Regions from separate parts of the Microbacterium sp. JZ37 genome, predicted to be linked through region 2. Evidence: predicted binding sites of a transcription regulator. Region 2 holds the regulator's gene; each other region holds the start of a gene.
The links. The regulator HrcA, encoded in region 2, represses chaperone genes, less so after heat shock. The targets are predictions, from matches to a motif close to TTNGCACTCGNNNNNNNCGAGTGCNAA.

Region 1: GC092_RS15980 (Hsp20/alpha crystallin family protein) is a predicted target of HrcA. The motif match lies at 4,465-4,491, and genes of this name have one in related genera.
Region 3: groES (co-chaperone GroES) is a predicted target of HrcA. The motif match lies at 3,937-3,963, and genes of this name have one in related genera.

What each region holds. Positions count from the first base shown of each region.
Region 1 is NZ_CP045253.1:3,456,415-3,463,393, forward strand. Features, by position in the region: partial or broken gene GC092_RS15965 (glycosyltransferase) at 1-1,199, opposite strand, end outside; gene GC092_RS15970 (CCA tRNA nucleotidyltransferase) at 1,287-2,714, opposite strand; gene GC092_RS15975 (DUF7059 domain-containing protein) at 2,860-4,383, opposite strand; gene GC092_RS15980 (Hsp20/alpha crystallin family protein) at 4,565-5,002, shown strand; gene GC092_RS15985 (helix-turn-helix domain-containing protein) at 5,274-5,600, shown strand; gene GC092_RS15990 (IS3 family transposase) at 5,597-6,445, shown strand; gene galK (galactokinase) at 6,514-6,979, opposite strand, start outside.
Region 2 is NZ_CP045253.1:1,724,453-1,731,431, forward strand. Features, by position in the region: gene lepA (translation elongation factor 4) at 1-464, shown strand, start outside; gene GC092_RS07820 (DUF1990 domain-containing protein) at 492-1,142, shown strand; gene hemW (radical SAM family heme chaperone HemW) at 1,142-2,359, shown strand; gene hrcA (heat-inducible transcriptional repressor HrcA) at 2,462-3,502, shown strand; gene dnaJ (molecular chaperone DnaJ) at 3,557-4,663, shown strand; gene GC092_RS07840 (16S rRNA (uracil(1498)-N(3))-methyltransferase) at 4,669-5,400, shown strand; gene GC092_RS07845 (HIT domain-containing protein) at 5,424-5,774, shown strand; gene GC092_RS07850 (PhoH family protein) at 5,779-6,867, shown strand; gene ybeY (rRNA maturation RNase YbeY) at 6,864-6,979, shown strand, end outside.
Region 3 is NZ_CP045253.1:2,598,245-2,605,223, reverse strand. Features, by position in the region: gene GC092_RS12060 (GNAT family N-acetyltransferase) at 1-106, shown strand, start outside; gene tsaB (tRNA (adenosine(37)-N6)-threonylcarbamoyltransferase complex dimerization subunit type 1 TsaB) at 158-811, shown strand; gene rimI (ribosomal protein S18-alanine N-acetyltransferase) at 808-1,305, shown strand; gene tsaD (tRNA (adenosine(37)-N6)-threonylcarbamoyltransferase complex transferase subunit TsaD) at 1,302-2,369, shown strand; gene GC092_RS12040 (hypothetical protein) at 2,366-2,710, shown strand; gene GC092_RS12035 (class I SAM-dependent methyltransferase) at 2,714-3,901, opposite strand; gene groES (co-chaperone GroES) at 4,049-4,345, shown strand; gene rarD (EamA family transporter RarD) at 4,510-5,454, shown strand; gene GC092_RS12020 (hypothetical protein) at 5,732-6,889, shown strand.

The DNA.
Region 1 (6,979 bases), 1.7 Mb from region 2:
GGCGGGGAGCGCTTCGCCCCGGTACAGCGCCTCGAACGTGTCGAGCGTGCGCGTGATGTCGTGGGCCTCGACCATCCGCAGGGATGCTCTCTGCATGCGCTCGCGCTCCTCGGGAGCTGCCGTGAGCACATCCGTCAGCCGCGCCGCGAGCGCGTCGACGTCGCCCGGCTCGAAGAGGTAGCCGTTCTCGCCCTCGTGCACGAGGTGCGGGAGCGCGACGGCGTTCGCCGCCACGACCGGCAGACCGGACGCCATGGCCTCCATGGTGGCGATCGACTGCAGCTCGGCGATCGAGGCGATCGCGAACACCGAGGCGCGCGTGAGCGCGTCGCGCAGCACCTCGTCGGTCGTGTGGCCGAAGAACGTCACGCGGTCGGCGATCCCCAGCTCGTCGGCGAGCCGCTCGAGCAGCGGGCGCTGGTCGCCGTCGCCGACGAGGTCGAGCTTGACGTCGAGGGCGGGATCGAGACGCGCGATCGCGCGGAGGAGCACGTCCACGTGCTTCTCGGTCGTGATGCGCCCCACGAACACGACGCGGTTCTCCGTGCGGGGGAGAGGTCGGCCGTGTACTGCGACTTGTCGATGCCGCAGCTGATGGGGATGACGCCGGCGATGTCGATCGTCGCCTCGAGGAAGTCGGCGGCCTTGCGCGTCGGGGTCGTGACCGCCGCGGTGAGGTCGAACGTGCGCTTGGCGTCGTCCCACGCGAGCTTGACGAGGAGGCGGTTGAGGGCCGGCGGCAGCTTCGTCGAGTCGACGATGTTCTCGGGCATCACGTGGTTCGTGGCGATCACGGGGATGCCGCGCTTGCGCGCCTCGCGGGCGAGGCCGCGGCCGATGACGATGTGCGACTGGATGTGCACGACGTCGGGCTTCACGGCGTCGAGCACCTGGCGCGCGTAGTGCTTCGAGCGCCACGGCCACACGAATCGGAGCCACTCGTGCCACCACAGGTGCACCGACGGCAGCCGGTGCAGGGTCATGGGCTGGCCCTCGATGACCTCGGTGCGCGGCGCCGTGCGCTTCCACGCCGTGTTCGGCGCGCTCACGTGCACGTCGTGTCCGCGCTGGACGAGACCCGCGGCGAGGCGCTCCGCGAACCGGGCCGCCCCGTTGATGTCGGGCGAGAACGTGTCGCACCCGAGCAGGATGGTCAGTCGGTCGGACGCGGAAGTGGTCACGGATGCCTCACAGTGCAGTTCGTGGCGGCGCCATGCGGCCTGGGGGAAGTCTTCCCGAGCCTATTGCACCAGTTTGGAGCTGACTGTGAGGCGTGCCGACGCGGCTCAGCCCTGCTCGGCCCACCACGCGCGCAGCCGTCGCTCGGCCTCCTCGGGGCCCAGCGCGCCCTCATCCAGGCGCAGGTCGAGCAGGAACCGGTACGCCTGGCCGACCACCGGGCCCGGGCCCACGTCGAGGATCCGCTGGATCTCGTTCCCGTCGAGGTCGGGGCGGATGGCGTCGAGCTCCTCCTGCTCGCGGAGAGCCGCGATGCGCGCCTCGATGTCGTCGTACGCGTGCGCGAGACGCGCGGCCTTGCGGCGGTTGCGCGTCGTGACGTCGGCGCGGGTGAGGATGTGCAGGCGCTCGAGCTCGTCGCCCGCGTCGCGCACGTAGCGGCGCACGGCGGAATCCGTCCACGCGCCCTCGGCGTAGCCGAAGAAGCGCAGATGCAGCTCGATGAGCTTCGAGACCGAGCCGATCGTCTCGCCGTCGTAGCGCAGCGCCTGCAGCCGCTTCTTCGCCATCCGCGCGCCGACGAGGTCGTGGTGGTGGAACGAGACGGCTCCGCCGGGCTCGAGCTTGCGGGTGCGCGGCTTGCCGATGTCGTGCAGGAGGGCGGCGAGGCGCAGCTTCACATCGGGCTCGGCGTCCGGATGGCGCGCGCGCTCGTGCTCGATGGCCTGCGCGAGCACGGTGAGGGAGTGCTCGTAGACGTCCTTGTGGTGGTGGTGCTCGTCGACCTCGAGGCGCAGCGCGGGGATCTCGGGGAGGAACTGGTCGATGAGGCCCGTCTCGACGAGAACGCGCAGCCCGCGCACGGGGTCGTCGGTCTGGAGGAGGCGGGTCAGCTCGCCCTGGACGCGCTCGGGGCTCACGATCGCGAGCGTCTCGCGCAGGTCGGCGATCGCCGCGAGCGTGCCCTCCTCGATCGCGAAGCCGAGCTGCGCGGAGAAGCGGGCGGCGCGCAGCATGCGCAGCGGGTCGTCTCCGAAGCTGACCCGCGGATCGATCGGCGTGCGCAGGACGCCGGCGACGAGGTCCTCCACGCCGCCGGTCGGGTCGACGAGCCGCACGTCGGGGACGCGCAGCGCCATCGCGTTCACGGTGAAGTCGCGTCGCGTGAGGTCGGCCTCGAGGGTGTCGCCGAACTCGACGGTCGGCTTGCGCGTCTCGCCGTCGTAGCTGTCGGCCCGGTAGGTCGTGATCTCGACCTGCTCGCCCTGCACGCGCGCGCCGATCGTGCCGAACGCCCGGCCGATGTCCCACTGCGCGGAGGACACCGGCGTGACGATCCGCAGGATGTCGTCGGGGCGCGCGTCGGTCGTGAAGTCGAGGTCGTTCGTCGTCCGCCCGAGGAGGGCGTCGCGCACGGGTCCGCCGACGACCGCGAGGCCGTGGCCCGCATCGGCGAACGCCTGCGCGAGGGTCGCGACCACGGGCGACGCCGCGAGGTCGCCGAGGCGCGCGAGACCGGCGGCCATGTTGAGCATGGCTTCCAGGGTACCGGGCGGTCGCAGGGCGGCCCCGAGACTAGCGTCCGTCGTCGAGGCCAGCGCCGGGTGCACTGGTCTCGACGACGAGCGCTAGTCTCACGGACCGGGAGGCCGGGGCCGGGCCCGGGGGCCGGGGGCGGGGTCAGGCGGGGGCGAGGAAGCCGTCGAGGACGAGCTCGCGGACGGCGGGCAGGAGCCCCGCACGCAGCGCGTCCTCGTCCGTCTCGAGCAGCTGCGCGAGCGCCGCGACGATCTGCCCCAGGGCGAGCTCCCCGTCGCACGCGCCGACGAGCGCGGCGAGCGCCGGGTCGGCCTGCGCGGAGCGCCCGAAGCCGCCGCCCTGACGCAGCTCGATCACGCTGGGGTCCGCGGCGCCGGGGAGGTGGTGACGCGACTCGGTGACGTCGGGCGCCGCCCGCAGGCGCAGGGCGAGCAGCTCGGCGTCGGGGAGCGGCGCGATGCGGTCGTGCGCCGCGAGCACCGCCGCGAGATGCGTGCCGAGCGCGCCCTCCGACGGGATCGCCTGCGTGACGCGCTCATAGCGCGCGAGCCGCGGCGCGCCATCCGCTCTCCTCAGGAGCACGTAGCCGAAGCCGATCGCCGTGACGCCTCGCTCGGAGAAGTCGTCGAGCCAGGCGTCGAGGAGTCGGTCGTGCGCGGGGCTGCCAGGGGTCGTGCCGCCGTCGCGGATCCACATCTCGGCGTAGGCGATCGGGTCGAGCTCCTCGCGCTCGATCACCCACGCCTCGAGAGCGACGTCGGACGCCTCGACCCACGCGCGCATGCGGTCGAGCCCGGGCACGCCGTCCTTCGTCTCCCAGTTCGCGAGGAACTGCGCGGTTCCGCCCGGAGCGAGGTGGCGGCCGACGCCCGCGACGACCTGCTGCACGAGCGCGTCGCCGACGAGCCCTCCGTCGCGGTACTCGTACTCGGGCACGCCCGTGACCCGCGGCGTGATGACGAACGGCGGATTCGACACGATGCGGTCGAACACCTCGCCGGCGACGGGGTCGAACAGCGACCCGGCCCGCGTCTCGATGCCCGTCGCGCCCGCGAGCGCCGCGTTCAGCCCCGCGAAGCGGAGGGCGCGCCGGGAGATGTCCGTCGCGACGACCCGGTCGGCGAAGCGACGGGCGCGCAGGGCCTGGATGCCGCACCCCGTGCCGAGGTCGAGGACCGTCCGCACGGGAGTCGGAAGCTGCAGACCGGCCAGCGTGAGGGATGCTCCGCCCGCGCCGAGCACGTGATCCTCCGCGAGCGCGCCCCCGCCCAGGGCGATCTCGTCGAGATCGCTCGCGAGCAGCCACTCGCCCGGACCGCGGTCGTCGTGGAAGGACTGGGGGCGGATGACCGCGAGCGGCGCGACCACGTCGGCGTCGACCGCGGCGAGTCCGAGTGCGACGAGCCCGCTGGCGCCGACCCGGGGGAGCGCGGCGTCGACCGCGGCGAGCGGCTGCCCGACGCCGAAGACGAGCAGCCGCGCGAGGACGGCGAGCGCGTCGTCGCGCTCGCGGATGGCCCGGAGGGCGGGGGCGCGGAGCCCGCGCCCGATCGCGTCATCGGCCTCGACTCCCCACATCGCGCGCAGCGCCTCGGATCGGAACCGCGCGGCCGAGAGGTCGGCGGCGAGGTCGCGGCACAGGGCGGGATCGGGGCGCGGGGTCACCCGACCATTCAACCGCGCGCTCGTGTCATCCGCTTCCCCGCGCCGCTCCGAGCGAGCTCGAAGGGAGCTCACAGCGCACTTTTAGCACTCTCCCCCTGAGAGTGCTAATTTGAAACATGAGTCGATGCGACTCAAGGTGATGTTGCGAACAGCGCCGAGCGAACAGAGGAGGACGATCACGATGGCGATGTTCTTCGATCCGTTCCGTGAGTTCGACCGGGTGGCCGAGCAGCTCTTCGACCGCCAGGGCCCCCGCCTCATGCCGATGGATCTCTACCGCGACGGAGACCACTACGTGCTGAGCGCCGACCTTCCCGGCATCGATCCCGGAAGCGTCGACATCGATGTCGACGGCCAGCTCCTGACCATCCGCGCGCAGCGGACGGGCCGCAGCGAAGAGGGCGTGAAGTGGATCACGCGCGAGCGGCCGACGGGCGCGTACATGCGTCAGCTGAACCTCGGCCAGGGCATCGATACCGAGCGCATCACGGCGACCTACGAGAACGGCGTGATGAGCGTGCTCATCCCGATCAGCGAGAAGGCGAAGCCGCGCAAGATCGAGGTGCAGCGCTCGGGCGACAGCAGCCAGACGCTGACGGCCCCGGAGCTCACCTCCTGATCCCCCGGATCATCCGCGCGCACAGGGAGAGGGGCAGATGCGATCGTGAACTGCTCCCTGGAAGTTGGACTGTTGAATTCAGTTCCGACTTCCAGGGAGCAGTTTCATGCATCCACGTAGTTCACTGTCCGATGACCAGCGGGAGGCGGCGGTAGCGTTGTTCGAGGTCGGGTGGGGTCCGGATGCGGTCGCCACGCGACTCGAATCGCGTCTGAATCCGGTGCGCCGGCTCTATGACCGGTGGCGGGTGCGTGAGGGTAGGACATTGCTGATGAAGCCGACGAAGGCGTCGTACTCGTTCGAACGCAAACTCGAGATCGTCACCCGGTTCCTCGCCGGCGAGACCAAGGCGGAACTGGCTCGCGAGTTCGATCTGTCGTCTCCGAAGCTGATCGAGACGTGGGCGCGGAGATACCGGAACGAGGGCGAGGACGCGCTGCGCCCCAAACGCACGGGCAGACCACCCGAACGGAACGCTGACCCGAGCGAGGCGACTGAGCTGGAGCGGTTGCGGCGGGAGAACGCGCGGCTGCAGGCGCAGGTCGCGTACTTGGGAAAATTGCGGGCCTTGATGGAGCAGCAACGACGGTCAAAGTGAACGCCGTCGTGACCCTCAAGGCAGAACACTCCCTCACCGACCTGCTCGCCGCGGCCGGGCTTGCCCGGTCGACGTTCTTCTATCACCAGGCCCGCCGCGACGCCCCGGACCCGTATGCGGAGCTGAAGGCCGCGATCACGGACGTGTTCACCGTGAACAAGGGCCGTTACGGGTATCGGCGCGTGCACCGTGTGCTGGTGCACGACGGGTGGCAGATCGATCGCAAGACCGTGCTGAAGCTGATGCGTCAGCTCGGTCTGGCCTCCACATCCCGCCGGAAACGGCGGTATGTGTCCTACCAGGGCGAGGTCGGGCAGATCGCCGAGAACATCCTGGACCGTGATTTCACGGCCGAGACGATGAATGAGAAGTGGGTCACGGATGTGACCGAGTTCCGCGTCGGCGACGAGAAGCTCTACCTGTCGCCGGTGATGGACCTCTGCAACCGGGAGATCATCGCGTACTCGACCAGCCGGTCCCCGAACCTGAACCTGACGAACAGCTCGCTGTCCGCGGCGATCGCAACACTCGAGCCCGGGCAGCACCCGCTGGTGCACTCCGACCAGGGATTCCAGTACCAGCACCGCTCCTGGCGGGCGCTGCTCGCCGACGCCGGCGCAACACAGTCGATGTCCCGCAAGGGCAACTGCTTCGACAACGCGGTCATGGAGAACTTCTTCGGCCACCTCAAGGAAGAGTGCTTCCACCACGTCCGCTACCTCAGCATCGAAGCCCTCGACACCGCACTGCACGACTACATCCGCTGGTACAACAACGACCGCATCACCGAACGACTCGAGGGCCTGAGCCCGGCGCAACACCGGACCCAGACCCTCGCAGCCTAGGCTTCAACTAGACCAGTCCAACAAACGCGGACCAGTTCATCGCATCTGCCCCTCTCCCTGTGCGCTGGCTACGCGTCGCGACGCGCGCCCTCCGACGGCGTCACCGTGAAGGTGTGCGGCGCCCGGAAGCCGCGTTCCGCGAAGGCCGCATGCGCCGCCTCGGCGACGACGTCGACCCGATCGGCGTCCACGAGCGCGATCGCCGCGCCGCCGAAGCCGCCGCCGGTCATGCGCGCGCCGATCGCGCCCGCCGCGAGCGCAGCCTCGACGGCGGTGTCGAGCTCGGGGACCGAGATCTCGAAGTCGTCCCGCATCGACGCGTGCGACGCGACGAGGAGATCGCCGATGGCCCGCGGCCCGGCCGTGCGCAGCGTGGCGACGGTGTCCAGCACACGCTGGTTCTCCGTCACGATGTGCCGCACCCGGCGGAAGGTCACCTCGTCGAGCGTCTCCGCGGCGCGCGCGAGGTCGTCGACCGACAGGTCGCGCAGCGAGGGCACCCCCATGTCGGCCGCGCCCTTCTCGCACGAGGCC
Region 2 (6,979 bases):
AGATCGTGTTCGACTTCTTCGACCAGCTCAAGAGCCGCACGCAGGGCTACGCGAGCTTCGACTACGAGCCCGAGGGCCAGCAGGAGGCCGACCTCGTGAAGGTCGACATCCTCCTCCAGGGCGAGCGCGTGGACGCGTTCAGTGCGATCGTCCACCGCGAGAAGGCCTACTCCTACGGCACGACGATGACCGAGCGCCTGCGCAAGCTCATCCCGCGCCAGCAGTTCGAGGTGCCCATCCAGGCCGCCATCGGCGCGCGCGTGATCGCGCGCGAGAACATCCGCGCGATGCGCAAGGACGTCCTCGCGAAGTGCTACGGCGGCGACATCTCGCGCAAGCGGAAGCTGCTCGAGAAGCAGAAGGAGGGCAAGAAGCGCATGAAGATGGTCGGCCGGGTCGAGGTGCCCCAGGAGGCCTTCATCGCCGCGCTCTCCGGAGACGTCGAGTCGAAGGCCGGGAAGTAGCCAGGGGCTGCGGTTAGGGTGGACACCATGCGCCGGGAGACCTTCCGAGACGAGACGGTCGACTATGCCGCCGTCGGGGCGACGCAGGCTCCTGACCTGCTCCAGTACCCGCCGGAGCACAGCATCCCCGCGGCATCCGCCTGGCGGATCGGCAGCGGCGAGGAGCGCTTCCGCACCGCGGTCGACGCCCTTCTGTCGTGGGGTGCGCTGAAGGGCGCGGGGCTCACGCTGAGCGACGTCCGGCCCGCTCCCGGCCCGACCTACACGGGCGTCAGCTTCGACGAGGCGGGCAACGCCGTCGCGCCGAGCCGATCGGATGCCGACCAGCGGTTCGACGCGGACGGAACGCCGTACGTCGGGGCCGGCACGACCGTCACCGTGCACGGCAAGGTGGGCGGCTCGCGCGCGGACGCCGAGCTGCGGGTCATCTTCGTGATCGAGGAGGCGCGTCGCGTGGGCTTCGCGCTCGGCACGGTCGGCGACTCGGTCGTGAGCGGCGAGGAGTCGTTCATGATCGAGTGGCGCGAGAACGACGAGGTGTGGTTCGAGGTGCGCGCGTTCGACCGCCCCATGACCTTCTGGAACCGCCTGTTCAAGACGCTCGTGCGCCGCCGTCGCAAGGCGCTCTTCGCGGGGTACCTCCGCGCGATCTCGCCGCTGTTCCACACCGGCTCCTGATGGCCGGCGCCCTCCCCGTCGGCGATCCCGCTCCCGCCGACGGCCGCCTCCCGCGCGATCTCCCGATCGATCCGGCGACGGATCTCGGCGTCTACCTGCACGTGCCGTTCTGCCGGGTGCGCTGCGGGTACTGCGACTTCAACACCTACACCTCCGAGGAGCTGCGCGGAGCCCGACAGGACGAGTACGCCGACGTCCTCCTGCGCGAGGTCGCGCTCGCGCGCGACGTGCTCGCCGAGGCGGGCGCGCTGCGTCCCGCGCAGACGGTGTTCTTCGGCGGCGGCACGCCGACGCTGCTGCCCGCCGGCGACCTCGCGCGCATGCTCGAGGGCGTGCGCGGCGCGTTCGGCATCGCGGACGGCGCGGAGATCACCGTCGAGGCGAACCCCGACACGGTGACTGCCGCGGTCGCGGAGGAGCTCGCGCGGGCGGGGGTCACCCGCATGTCGGTGGGCATGCAGTCGGCCGTGCCGCACGTGCTCGCGGCGCTCGATCGCACGCACACGCCGTCGAACGTGCGGACGGCGGTCGAGGCAGGGCGCTCGGTCGGGCTCGACGTGAGCGTCGACCTCATCTACGGCGCCCCCGGCGAGTCGATCGACGACTGGCGCGCGTCGCTCGAGGCCGCGCTCGCGCTCGAACCCGACCACATCTCGGCGTACGCGCTCATCATCGAGGACGGGACGAAGCTCGCGCGGCAGATCCGCCGCGGCGAGGTGCCCGCGCCCGACGACGACCTCCAGGCCGACATGTACGAGCTCGCCGACCGCATGCTCGCCGACGCGGGCTTCGCGTGGTACGAGGTGTCGAACTGGGCGCGCGGCGACGGCCGTCGCTCGCGCCACAACCTCGCGTACTGGCGCGGCGCCGACTGGTGGGGCTTCGGTCCGGGTGCGCACAGCCACGTCGCGGGTCTGCGCTGGTGGAACGTCAAGCATCCCGCCGCGTACGCGCAGCGGCTCGCCGCGGGGGAGTCGCCGGCCGCCGGTCGGGAGCGCCCCGACGCGGCCGCGCAGCAGCTCGAGCGCGTGCTGCTGCACAGCCGCATCCGCGAGGGGCTCGCGATCGACGCGCTGCCGGATGACGCGCGGCGTGCGGTGGCCGGCCTCATCGCCGACGGCCTCATCGAGCCCGGGGCGGCGCTCCGCGGGCGGATCGTGCTCACCCTCCGCGGCCGCCTTCTCGCGGACGCCGTGGTGCGGGCACTCACGGACTGAGGTCGGCCGAGCCCCGCAGGCGGCCGGCGCGCATGCCGTTCCCGGCCTCGGGTCGGTAGACTGGCACTCCGAGACATCGAGTGCCAGGAGAGGAGCGCGCACATGGTCAGCGACCGCGGACTGCAGGTGCTCCGGGCCATCGTGCAGGACTACGTCGACACGCACGAGCCGGTCGGCAGCCGCTCCATCGTCGAGCGGCACTCCTTCGGCGTCTCGGCGGCGACCATCCGCAACGACATGGCGCTCCTCGAGGACGAGGAGCTCATCGCCCAACCGCATACGTCGTCGGGCCGCGTTCCGACGGACAAGGGCTACCGCGTCTTCGTCGACCACCTCGCCGAGCTGCGCCCGCTGTCATCGGCCCAGCGGTCGGCGATCGCGTCGTTCCTGGGCGACCCGGCCGACCTCGACGACCTCCTCGCGCGCACCGTCCGCCTCCTCACGCAGCTCACCGGACAGGTCGCGCTCGTGCAGTACCCGTCCTTCGCCCGGGCGAGCGTGACGCACGTGCAGCTCGTGCCGCTCGACGGCCGCCGCGTGCTCGTCATCATCGTGACCGACACCGGTCGCGTGTCGCAGCGCATCACGAGCCTTGCCGACGAGCTCGACGCGGAGTCGATCGAGCGGGTCGCCGCGCGCCTCGTGCCCCTCCTCGCCGGCCGCTCCGTGGCCGACGCGGCCGAGCAGCTGCAGCGCGGCGCCGAGCTCGCTGCCGCTCCCGTCAGCGCCGTCGATCGCGCGCTGCACAGGATCGCGCAGGCGGCAGCCGAGGAGCTCGACGAGTTCCGCCAGAACCGCCTCGTGCTGGCGGGCTCGGCGACCCTCGCGAAGCGCGAGCAGGACTTCCGCGGCAGCATCCATCCGCTCCTCGAGGCGATCGAGGAGCAGGTGACGCTGCTGCGGCTCATGAGCGAGATGGTCGCCGACGAGCAGGGTCTCTCGGCGAGCATCGGCCGCGAGAACGCGGCCTTCGGGCTCTCCGAGGCGTCGATCGTCGCGAGCGAGTACGACTCGGCCGTCGGCGCGGCGCGCATCGGCATCATGGGGCCCACGCGCATGGACTACCCCCGCAACCTCGCTGCGGCGCGGGCGGTCGCCCGCTACCTGACGAGGCTGCTGGACGAGGACGAGGGCCGGCGCTGACGCGTCGCCCGACGGATCGGAACACGGGCGCACGACGCCCGCAGGAAGGCTGATGTGGCTGATCACTACGAGACCCTCGGCGTGTCGAAGGACGCGTCGCAGGAGGACATCAAGAAGGCGTACCGCAAGCTCGCGCGTCGCCTGCACCCGGATGTGAACCCCGCGCCCGAGGCCGCGGAGGAGTTCAAGTCGGTCACGCACGCGTACGACGTGCTCAGCGACCCCGAGCAGCGCCGCCGCTACGACATGGGCGGCGACGAGTCGCCGTTCGGCGGCGCGGGCTTCGGCGGATTCGGCGACATCTTCGAGACGTTCTTCGGCGCCTCGGGCGGCGGTCGCGGCGGTCGGCCGCGCTCGCGCCGAGAGCGCGGACAGGACGCGCTCGTCCGCGTGACGCTCGAGCTCGGCGATGTCGTGTTCGGCACGCACCGCGACATCGAGGTCGACACGGCTGTGCTCTGCGAGACCTGCCAGGGGTCCTGCTGCCAGCCGGGGACGAGCCCCGCGACGTGCGACATCTGCGGCGGCACGGGCCACGTGCAGCGCCAGGTGCGCAGCCTCCTCGGCAACATGGTGACGTCGCAGCCCTGCGGCGCGTGCCAGGGCTACGGCACCGTCATCCCGCACCCGTGCGCGACCTGCGGCGGCCAGGGCCGCGTGCGCTCGCGCCGCACCGTGTCGCTCGACATCCCCGCGGGCGTCGAGACGGGCCTGCGTCTGCAGCTGCCGGGCTCGGGCGAGGTGGGCCCCGCCGGCGGCCCGAACGGCGACCTGTACGTCGAGGTCACGGTCGCCCCGCACCGGGTGTTCAGCCGCGACGGCGACGACCTGCTCGCAACCCTCGAGGTGTCGATGACCGACGCCATCCTCGGCACGACGACGACCATCGCCGGGCTCGACGGCGAGGTCGAGGTCGAGGTGCGCCCTGGCATCCAGTCGGGCGAGGTGCTGACGATCAAGGAGCGCGGGATCACGGGGCTGCGCACCTCGCGTCGCGGCGACCTGCGCGTGGGCGTCCAGGTCGTCACGCCGACGAAGGTCGATCATCGCACGCGTCAGCTCCTCGAGGAGCTCGCGCGGCGCACGAAGGCGCCCGCGCCGCGCCTGGCCGAGTTCCACCAGGGGCTGTTCTCGAAGCTCCGCGACCGGTTCCGCGGCTAGGGCCCATGGCGCTGCACTTCCACGACGAGCGCGCGGGGGCGGTCTCGCCCGGCGGCGAGCTCGAGCTCACGGGTGCGGAGGCGCACCACGCCGCATCCGTGCGCCGCGTGCGCGTCGGCGAGGAGGTCACGGTCACGGATGGCCGCGGCGCGTGGCTCGCGGGCATGTGCGAGAGCGTCTCGCCGCAGCGCGTCGTCGTGCGGATCGCCTCGCGCCAGGATCTGCCGCCCCAGTCCCCGCGGCTCGTGCTCGTGCAGGCGCTCGCGAAGGGCGACCGCGACGAGCTCGCGGTGCAGGCGGCGACCGAGCTCGGCATCGACGAGGTCGTGCCGTGGCAGGCGGCGCGCAGCGTCTCGCGCTGGCAGGGGCCGAAGGCGGAGAAGGGCCGCGCCCGCTGGGCCTCGATCGTCCGCGAGGCCGCGAAGCAGGCGCACCGGGCGTGGATCGCGGAGGTCTCGCCGATCGCGACGACGGCGCAGGTCGCAGAGCGCGCGGCGTCGGCGCGCGTGCTCGTGCTCGACCCGACCGCGCAGGCCGCCCTGACCTCGATCGACGTCGACGACGCCCGCGATCTCGTGCTCGTCGTCGGCCCCGAGGGCGGCATCGCGCCCGACGAGCTGGAGCGCCTCGCGGCCGCCGGCGCCGAGCGCGTGCGCCTCGGCGACACCATCCTGAGGACCTCGACCGCGGGCCCGGCGGCCCTCGCCGTCCTCAACGCGAAGCTCGGGCGCTGGTGACCGCGGTGGATAGACTCGACGGCATGAGCGAGCCGTCGATCTTCACGCGCATCCTGCAGGGCGAGATCCCGGGAACCATCGTCGCCGAGACCGAGCGCGTGTTCGTGCTGCAGGACATCAGCCCGCAGGCGCCCGTCCACCTCCTCGTCATCCCGAAGACGCAGGAGTACCGCGACGTCGTCGAGCTCGCGGCGGGCGACCCCTCGCTCCTCGCCGAGATGGTCCAGACCGCGAAGGCGGTCGCCGAGGACCACGCCGGCGGGCAGTTCCGTCTGATCTTCAACACCGGCGCAGACGCGGGCCAGACCGTGTTCCACGTGCACGCGCACGTGCTCGCCGGAGAACTCCAGGAGAAGAGCCTCGTTGGCCACTGACCCCATGGGCGCCGCCCAGCCGGACGACGACGTCGTCACCCAGACCATCCACGCCGACGGCGTCGCGATGGTGCAGCTCCTCGGACCGCAGGACCGCCTCCTGCGCATGGTCGAGCGCGAGCACCCCGCCGTCGACGTCCTCGTGCGCGGCAACGAGATCACCCTGCGCGGGTCAGCCTCCGCCGTGCGCGCCGCGCGCGCCCTCGTCGACGAGCTGCTGCAGCTCACGCGCGAGGGGCACGACCTCGGCCCCGCCGACATCGCGACGTCGAACCGCATCCTCGAGCAGGGCGGCCCGCGCCCGAGCGAGGTGCTCGGCGAGGCGATCCTGTCGACCCGCGGCAAGGTCATCCGCCCGAAGACCCTCGGCCAGAAGAAGTACGTCGACGCGATCGACGAGAACACGATCGTCTTCGGCATCGGCCCTGCGGGCACGGGGAAGACCTACCTCGCGATGGCGAAGGCCGTGCAGGCCCTGCAGCGCCGCGAGGTGAACCGCATCATCCTCACGCGCCCCGCGGTCGAGGCGGGGGAGCGGCTCGGCTTCCTGCCGGGAACGCTGACCGACAAGATCGACCCGTACCTCCGGCCGCTGTACGACGCGCTCAACGAGATGATGGACCCCGAGCTCGTGCCGAAGCTCATGGCGAGCGGGACGATCGAGGTCGCGCCGCTCGCGTACATGCGCGGGCGCACGCTCAACGACTCGTTCGTCGTCCTCGACGAGGCCCAGAACACGACCCCCGAGCAGATGAAGATGTTCCTCACGCGCCTCGGGTTCGGCACCCGGATGGTCGTCACGGGCGACATCACGCAGGTCGACCTGCCGGGTGGGACGTCGGGGCTGCGGCTCGTGACGCGCATCCTCGACGGCGTCGACGACATCCACTTCGCACGGCTCTCGAGCGATGACGTCGTGCGCCACACGCTCGTGGGCCGCATCGTCGACGCCTACAGCGAGTACGACGAGAAGCGCGCCGCGCATCGAGCAGAGCTGGACGAGGCGCGCGAGTTCGCGAACCGCGCCGAGCGGCGCGGTGCGTCGCGCACGGGCGGTCCGCGCGACCGCAAGCCGAAGCGGGGGATCCGATGATCGACATCAACAACGAGTCCGCCATCGCGGTCGACGAGAGCGTCCTGCTGCGTGTGACGCAGCACAACCTCGCGCAGCTGCACGTCAGCCCCGACGCCGAGGTCGCGATCGT
Region 3 (6,979 bases), 870 kb from region 2:
GTCGATCGGGCTCAACGTGTTCGGCTCGAACACCGCCGCCCGGCGTCTGTACACGTCGCTCGGGTTCGAGATCAGCGCCATCCGGATGCACAAGACCCTCGACTGAGGGCGCGCGTTCCCGGCATTCCGTGACCGGCGGGAAACTACGCTGGAGAGCATGATCCTGGCCGTCGACACCTCCATCGGCTCGGGCGCGGCCGTCGTCGCGCCCGACGGCGAGATCCTCTCGGAGGCCGAGAGCGAGAACGCCCTCGGCCACGCCGAGGTGATCGGCACGCTCCTCGAGCGCGCGCTCGCCGACGCGGGCGTCGGGCCGGACCGCATCACGCATGTCGCCGCGGGAATGGGGCCGGGGCCCTTCACGGGCCTCCGCATCGGCATCGCCGCCGCGCGCGCCTTCGCCCTCGGCCGCGATGTTCCCGTGCTCGGCATCGCGAGCCACGACGCGGTCGCCGCGGAGCTGACGATCGCCTTCCCGACCGGCGGATTCGCCGTCGCGACCGACGCGCGCCGCAGGGAGAACGCCATCTCGATCTACGGCGACCTCGACGGATGGGGTCTGCCGCGCCGCATCGCCGGACCCGAGCTGCGCCCGCGCGACGCCGACCTCTCCGCTGACCCGCTGCTCGCGCCGCTGCGCGACCTCGACGGCGACCGGTTCGTTCTCGCCACGCGCATCCCGATCGGCGCGCTGGGTCGGCTCGCGGCCATCCGCCTCCGCGCGGGCGAGACGCGCGGCGTGACCGAGCCGCTCTATCTGCGCTCGCCCGACGTCACGGCGCCCGCGCCGCGGAAGCGGGTGGGCTCGTGAGCATCCGCGAGGCGACCGTCGCCGACCTCGACGCGATCATGGCGCTCGAGCGCAGCGCGTTCCCGACCGACGCCTGGAGCGAGGGCATGATGCGCGAGGAGCTCGCGTCGGAGCACGCGCACTACCTCGTGCTCGAGCAGGCGGGTCAGGTCGCGGGCTACGCCGGTCTGCGATCGCTCCCTGGCGCGAAGGACGCGGATGTCCAGACGATCGCGATCGCCGAGAGCGCGCGCGGCCGCGGGCAGGGCAGGGCGCTGCTGCGTCTCCTCCTCGAGGAGGCCGATCGCCGCCGCGTGCGCGAGGTGTTCCTCGAGGTCCGCGCCGACAACCCGGTCGCCCAGGCGCTCTACGCCAGCGAGGGGTTCGCCGAGCTCGGCCGGCGCCCGCGCTACTACCAGCCCGACGACGTCGACGCGATCGTCATGAAGCTCGACGTCCCCGCGTGGCGCGCCGCGCGCATCCCCGACCCGACCGATGCAGGAGCCTGCTCATGAACCGCGCCGAACCCCTCGTGCTCGGCATCGAGACGAGCTGCGACGAGACCGGTATCGGGATCGTCCGCGGCCGCACCCTCCTGTCCAACACGATCGCGAGCAGCATGGACGAGCACGCGCGCTTCGGCGGCGTCGTGCCCGAGGTGGCCGCCCGCGCGCACCTCGAGGCGCTGCAGCCGGCGATCGAGCAGGCCGTCGCCGAGGCGGGCATCCGGCTCGCGGATCTCGACGCCGTCGCGGTCACGAGCGGGCCGGGCCTGGCCGGTGCGCTCATGGTGGGGGTCGGCGCCGCCAAGGCCCTCGCCGTGTCGCTCGGCAAGCCGCTCTACGCCGTGAACCACCTCGTCGGGCACATCGCGGCCGACATCCTCGCCGACGACAGCGAGCCGCTCGAGTACCCGACCGTCGCCCTGCTCGTCTCGGGTGGACACACCTCGCTGCTGCTCGTCCGCGACCTCACGAGCGATGTCGAGCTGCTCGGCGAGACGGTCGACGACGCGGCGGGGGAGGCCTTCGACAAGGTCGCACGGATCCTCGGACTGCCGTACCCCGGCGGCCCGGAGATTGATCGCGCGGCCGTCGGCGGCGATCCCGACGCCATCCGCTTCCCCCGCGGCCTCTCGCGCGCGAGCGACCGCGAGAAGCACCGCTGGGACTTCTCGTTCTCGGGCCTCAAGACCGCCGTCGCGCGGTGGACCGAGCAGCGCGAGGCCGAGGGCGAGGACATCCCGATGGCGGATGTCGCGGCGAGCTTCCGCGAGGCCGTCGTCGACGTGCTCGTGACGAAGGCACTGGATGCGTGCGCGGAGCACGACGTGCCGCGACTGCTCCTCGGCGGGGGCGTGATCGCGAACCGCCGTCTCCGCGAGGTCGCTCTCGCGCGCGCCGAGGCCGCGGGCGTGACCGTCCGGATCCCGCCGCTGCGGCTCTGCACCGACAACGGCGCGATGATCGCCGCGCTCGCCTCCGAGCTCATCCAGTCGGGCCACGAACCCTCGACGCTCGCGTTCGGAGCGGACTCGACCCTGCCCGTCACCGACATCCAGGTCGCGCGCAGACCATGACCGAGCCGGAGGACGCGGCGCAGCTCGACGACGACGAGCTGCTGAACGCGGTGCCCTCCCGCTCCGACCGGCCGCGCCGCCGGGTCTCGCTCTCGAGCCCGTCGCTCGTGCTCGGGATGTTCGCGCTCACGATGTCGTGGTTCACGCCGTGGGTCGCGCCGCTCGCGCTCATCGCCGTCGTGCTCGCGGTCATCGCGCTCGTCCGCCGACATGCCGACCGGGCCCTCGCTTGGTGGGGGTTCGGGTTCGGCGTCGTGGCGATCGCCTACTGCGGCGTCTGGGCGCTCTGGATCCTCGGCCAGCTCGGCGAGGCGCCCGTCATCGAGCTGCCGGCCGCGTAGCCGCTACACGCGGTCCGCGAGGATGGCGGCGCGCCGCCCGCCGATGCGCGTCATGAAGAGCGTCGCCGATCCGTCGCCGCGCAGATTGAGCTTCTTCCGGAGGAGCGCCGGATCGACGTCGACGCCGCGCTTCTTGATCTCGAGGGTGCCGATCCCGCGGGCGCGGAGCGCCTTCGCGAGCGCCTTGACGTCGGCGGGAAGCGTCTCGCGGACGCGGAACGACGAGACGAACGGCGTCGTCAGCGCGGCGTCGCCCGTGAGATAGGCGATGCCGGGAGCGATCGGGCCGGCCTCGAGCGACCGGGCGACCTCGCCGACGAGGCGCGCGCGGATGACGGCGCCCTCGGGCTCGTGCAGGAACGCCCCGAGCTCGTGCACCGGCTCGTCCTCGGTGTCGGCGGGAGCGGTGAGCTCGTGCGACGCGTCGCCGCGGATGACGAGCGCGGCCCGTCGCACGCCGTCGCGCGCGAGCGCCCCCGACCAGAGCACGAGCTCGACGGTCGACCCGTCGACGCTCACCCACTGCGCCTCGACCTCGTCAGGGATCGCCTCGCGGTCGTGAGCCGGCCCGAGCTTCATGCCCACGGGCATCCGCTCGCCGAGCGCGTGCGCCCAGTCGAGCGCCGGGGAGTAGTCGGATGGCGCGACCCGGCGGGTCTCGGAATGACCGCTCGTGCGACGCGCGGGGTCGAGCCAGACCGCGTCCCAGCCGGAGAGGTCGACCTCCTCTGCGCGCTCGGAGCGCACCTCCACGGCATCCCCGAACGGCCGCAGGTTGTAGGCCGCGAGGGCCGCCGTCACAGGGTCCGCGTCGACCGCGAGCACGTCCATCCCGACGCCGGCGAACGCGAGCGCGTCGCCGCCGATGCCGCAGCCGAGGTCGGCCACGCGCTCGATTCCCGCCGCGCGCATGCGCCCTGCATGGTGCGCGGCCACGGCCATCCGCGTCGCCTGCTCGACCCCCGCGCGGGTGAAGAGCATGCGCGCCGCGAAGGGGCCGAACTTCGCCTCGGCCCGCGACCGCAGACGCACCTGGCCGACGACCGCCGAGACGAGGTCGGGGGAGTGGCCCGCGGCCCGGAGGCGCGATACCGTGCGGGCGACATCCGCCGTCGTCTCCACGGGGTCCAGCGCGTCGAGCAGGGCCAGGCCCTCGGCGGTCAGCAGCGCGTCGAGTTCTCCCTGCTCCATGCGTCCATTCTCGCGTGTCATCCTGTGTCCTCGAATTGGCACTCGCGTTGCGGGAGTGCCAGGTCCCGCCCTACACTGGCGTTAGCACTCTCGTCATGAGAGTGCGAACTGAGTCTTCCGTCGAAGCAACGAAAGAAGAGGTACACCGTGTCGGTTTCCATCAAGCCGCTCGAGGACCGCATCGTCATCAAGCAGGTCGAGGCCGAGCAGACCACCGCCAGCGGTCTGGTCATCCCCGACACCGCCAAGGAGAAGCCCCAGGAGGGCGAGGTCGTGGCCGTGGGCCCCGGCCGCATCGACGACAACGGCAACCGCGTTCCGCTCGACGTCGCCGTCGGCGACCGCGTCCTGTACAGCAAGTACGGCGGGACCGAGGTCAAGTTCGGCGCCGACGAGTACCTGGTGCTCTCGGCCCGCGACGTGCTCGCGGTCGTCGTCCGCTGACGACACGCCTTTCCTGGAGGGCCCGGCGCTTCGGCGTCGGGCCCTTCTGCATGCGCGCGATCCTGCCGAGGCTGCCGCGGTCTGGCAGGAATGCGCCGGAGGATGACCGCCGCGGCACCGTCCCGGCCGCCCTCGCGAGCCACCTGCCGACCTAGGCTGGATCGGTGACCACGCTCTCCGCCACTGGATCCTCGGAACGCGAGCGGGCGCTCGGCACGGGGTACGGCTTCAGCGCCTACCTGCTGTGGGGTGTGCTCCCGCTCTACTTCGTCTTCCTCGCGCCGACCGGCCCCTGGGAGGTCGTCGCCTGGCGCGTGCTCCTCTCGCTCGTCTTCTGCGCCATCCTGCTCACCGTCGCGCGCGGATGGGGCCGGATGATCGCCGTGCTGCGGAACCCCCGTCTCGCGCTGTGGACCGCGATCGCCGGCGTCCTCATCTACGTCAACTGGCAGACCTTCCTCATCGCGACCCTCACCGGGCACGTCGTGGAGTCGAGCCTCGGGTACTTCATCAACCCGATCACGACGGTCGTCCTCGCGGTGCTCGTGCTGCATGAGCGGCTGCGCCCCGCGCAGTGGGCCGCGGTCGGCATCGCGGCCGCGGCGGTGGTCGTGATCGTCGTCGGATACGGCTCCGTGCCGTGGATCGCGCTCATCCTCAGCACGTCGTTCGGCCTCTACGGGCTCGTCAAGAACCGGATCGGCGGCGCGGTCGACGCGGTCAGCGGCCTCGCGCTCGAGACGATGTGGCTCGCGCCGGTCGCAGTCGTGCAGCTCGTCGTCGTCGCGGCGACGGCGGGGCTGACCTACGGAACCGTCAGCACGCTGCACACCGTGATGCTGTCGCTCGCGGGCGTCGCCACGGCCGTGCCGCTGTTGCTCTTCGCGGCAGGCGCCCGGCGCATCTCGCTGACGGCGGTGGGGCTCCTGCAGTTCATCGCGCCGATCCTGCAGTTCCTCGTCGGCGTCGTCGTGCTCCACGAGCCCATGCCGCTCGAGAGGTGGATCGGCTTCGGCATCGTCTGGGTCGCGCTCGTCGTGCTGAGCGTGGACATGATCCGGCACGCGCGTCGCCCCCGTCCGGCCCTGGAGCCCGAGCCCGTCGCCTGAGGTCGGGTTTCTGGGGCGGGGTCGCTCAGTGGTCCCGACCGCGGTCTTCGCCTGCTGAGGGTCACGGATTCGGATGGCCGGGGCTGGTGTGCGCGTGTCGTGCGCAGGAGGCGACTCCAGCACCACCGGTCCGATTCCCGTGACCGTTGCTGCGGGTCGTGCATTTCGGGAAAACGCTTCCTCTCCTGACTGACGCGTCGCTACTCTGCGAGTCAGTCGCCGTCCGCCGCGTCAAAGAGGACGCGGATCGCGGGCGGCGTGTCGAAGGGGACCCATCTTGAGACATGCTCACGCGCGGCGGCGCAGCCGCGCCATCCTGTCCGCGCTCGCGACGACCATCCTCTGCATCGCGGGACTGGCTCTCGCCGCGCCGGCCCATGCTGCCGGCACGAGCTGCACCGGCTCGACCGTGCACGGGGCAGCAGTGCAAGACGGCAGCACCTGGCGCGCGTATCGCGGCTCGACCCTCCTGTGGGAGGGCGCCGACATGCTCACGGCCATCAACACAGCCATCTCCGGCCTCGACGCGGGGAGGACGAGCAAGCAGCGCGTGGTCGTCAACGGATCGGGGACGATGAGCGCGAACGCCCGGATCACGATGCCGAGCTACACCACGCTCGAGTCCTGCGGCACGATCAACGTCACCGGCACCGGATCCGGGAATGTCGCGGGTGTCTACATGCGCGGTGCGCACGACATCGAGATCGCGCGGCTGCACCTGACGGGAACCCCGGTGTACGGGATCTTCGCGCGGAACGTCGACAACCTCCGCCTGCGCGACATCGACATGCGACTGAGCGGCGGCCTCGGCGTGCGCATCGACAACCTCGGCGACACGAGCGTGTACGCGAAGAACATCGTCATCGACAGCGTCTACGTCTCGGGCGCGGGGTCGCACGCCGTCGAGACATACGGCGTCGATGGCCTCACGGTCGGCACCGTGACCGCTCGCGACGTGGCGCACTCCGGCCTCCTCCTCAACAACACGGTGAACGCGACGGTCGGCACGGTCGACGCCGTCGGCGCGGGCACGGGGACGGGCTATGCCGCGTTCCGCATCGCCAACAGGGCCGGTCGCATCGGCGACGCCTATCCGACGAACATCCGCGTCGGCACCGTCAAGGCGACCGGGGGCGGCCGGGGCGTCTTCTGCGTGTCGGAGAGCGGCGGACTCATCATCGACCGCGTCGAGCTCACGGATACCGGCAACAACCCCGTGCTCATCGAGAACTGCACGAATGTGAGCCTCGCCACGACCGGCGGCACGATCTCGCGCGGCGACGTGCGCCTCGCCGAGCGGACGGAGTTTCCCGGCAACCGCGACATCACGCTGCGCAACCTCACGCTCATCAACGGCGCGCGCATCGTCGAGAACCCGTGTGCGGACAACCTTGTCATCTCGAACGTGACCGGGCCGATCGTGCGCTGCTCCTGACAGGAGGGGCTCGCGCGGGGCTCCGGAAGGAGCTCAGCGCGAGCCCTCTCCACGGCCCGGCGGCAGCGAGGTGCGGCACGTCACGGGATT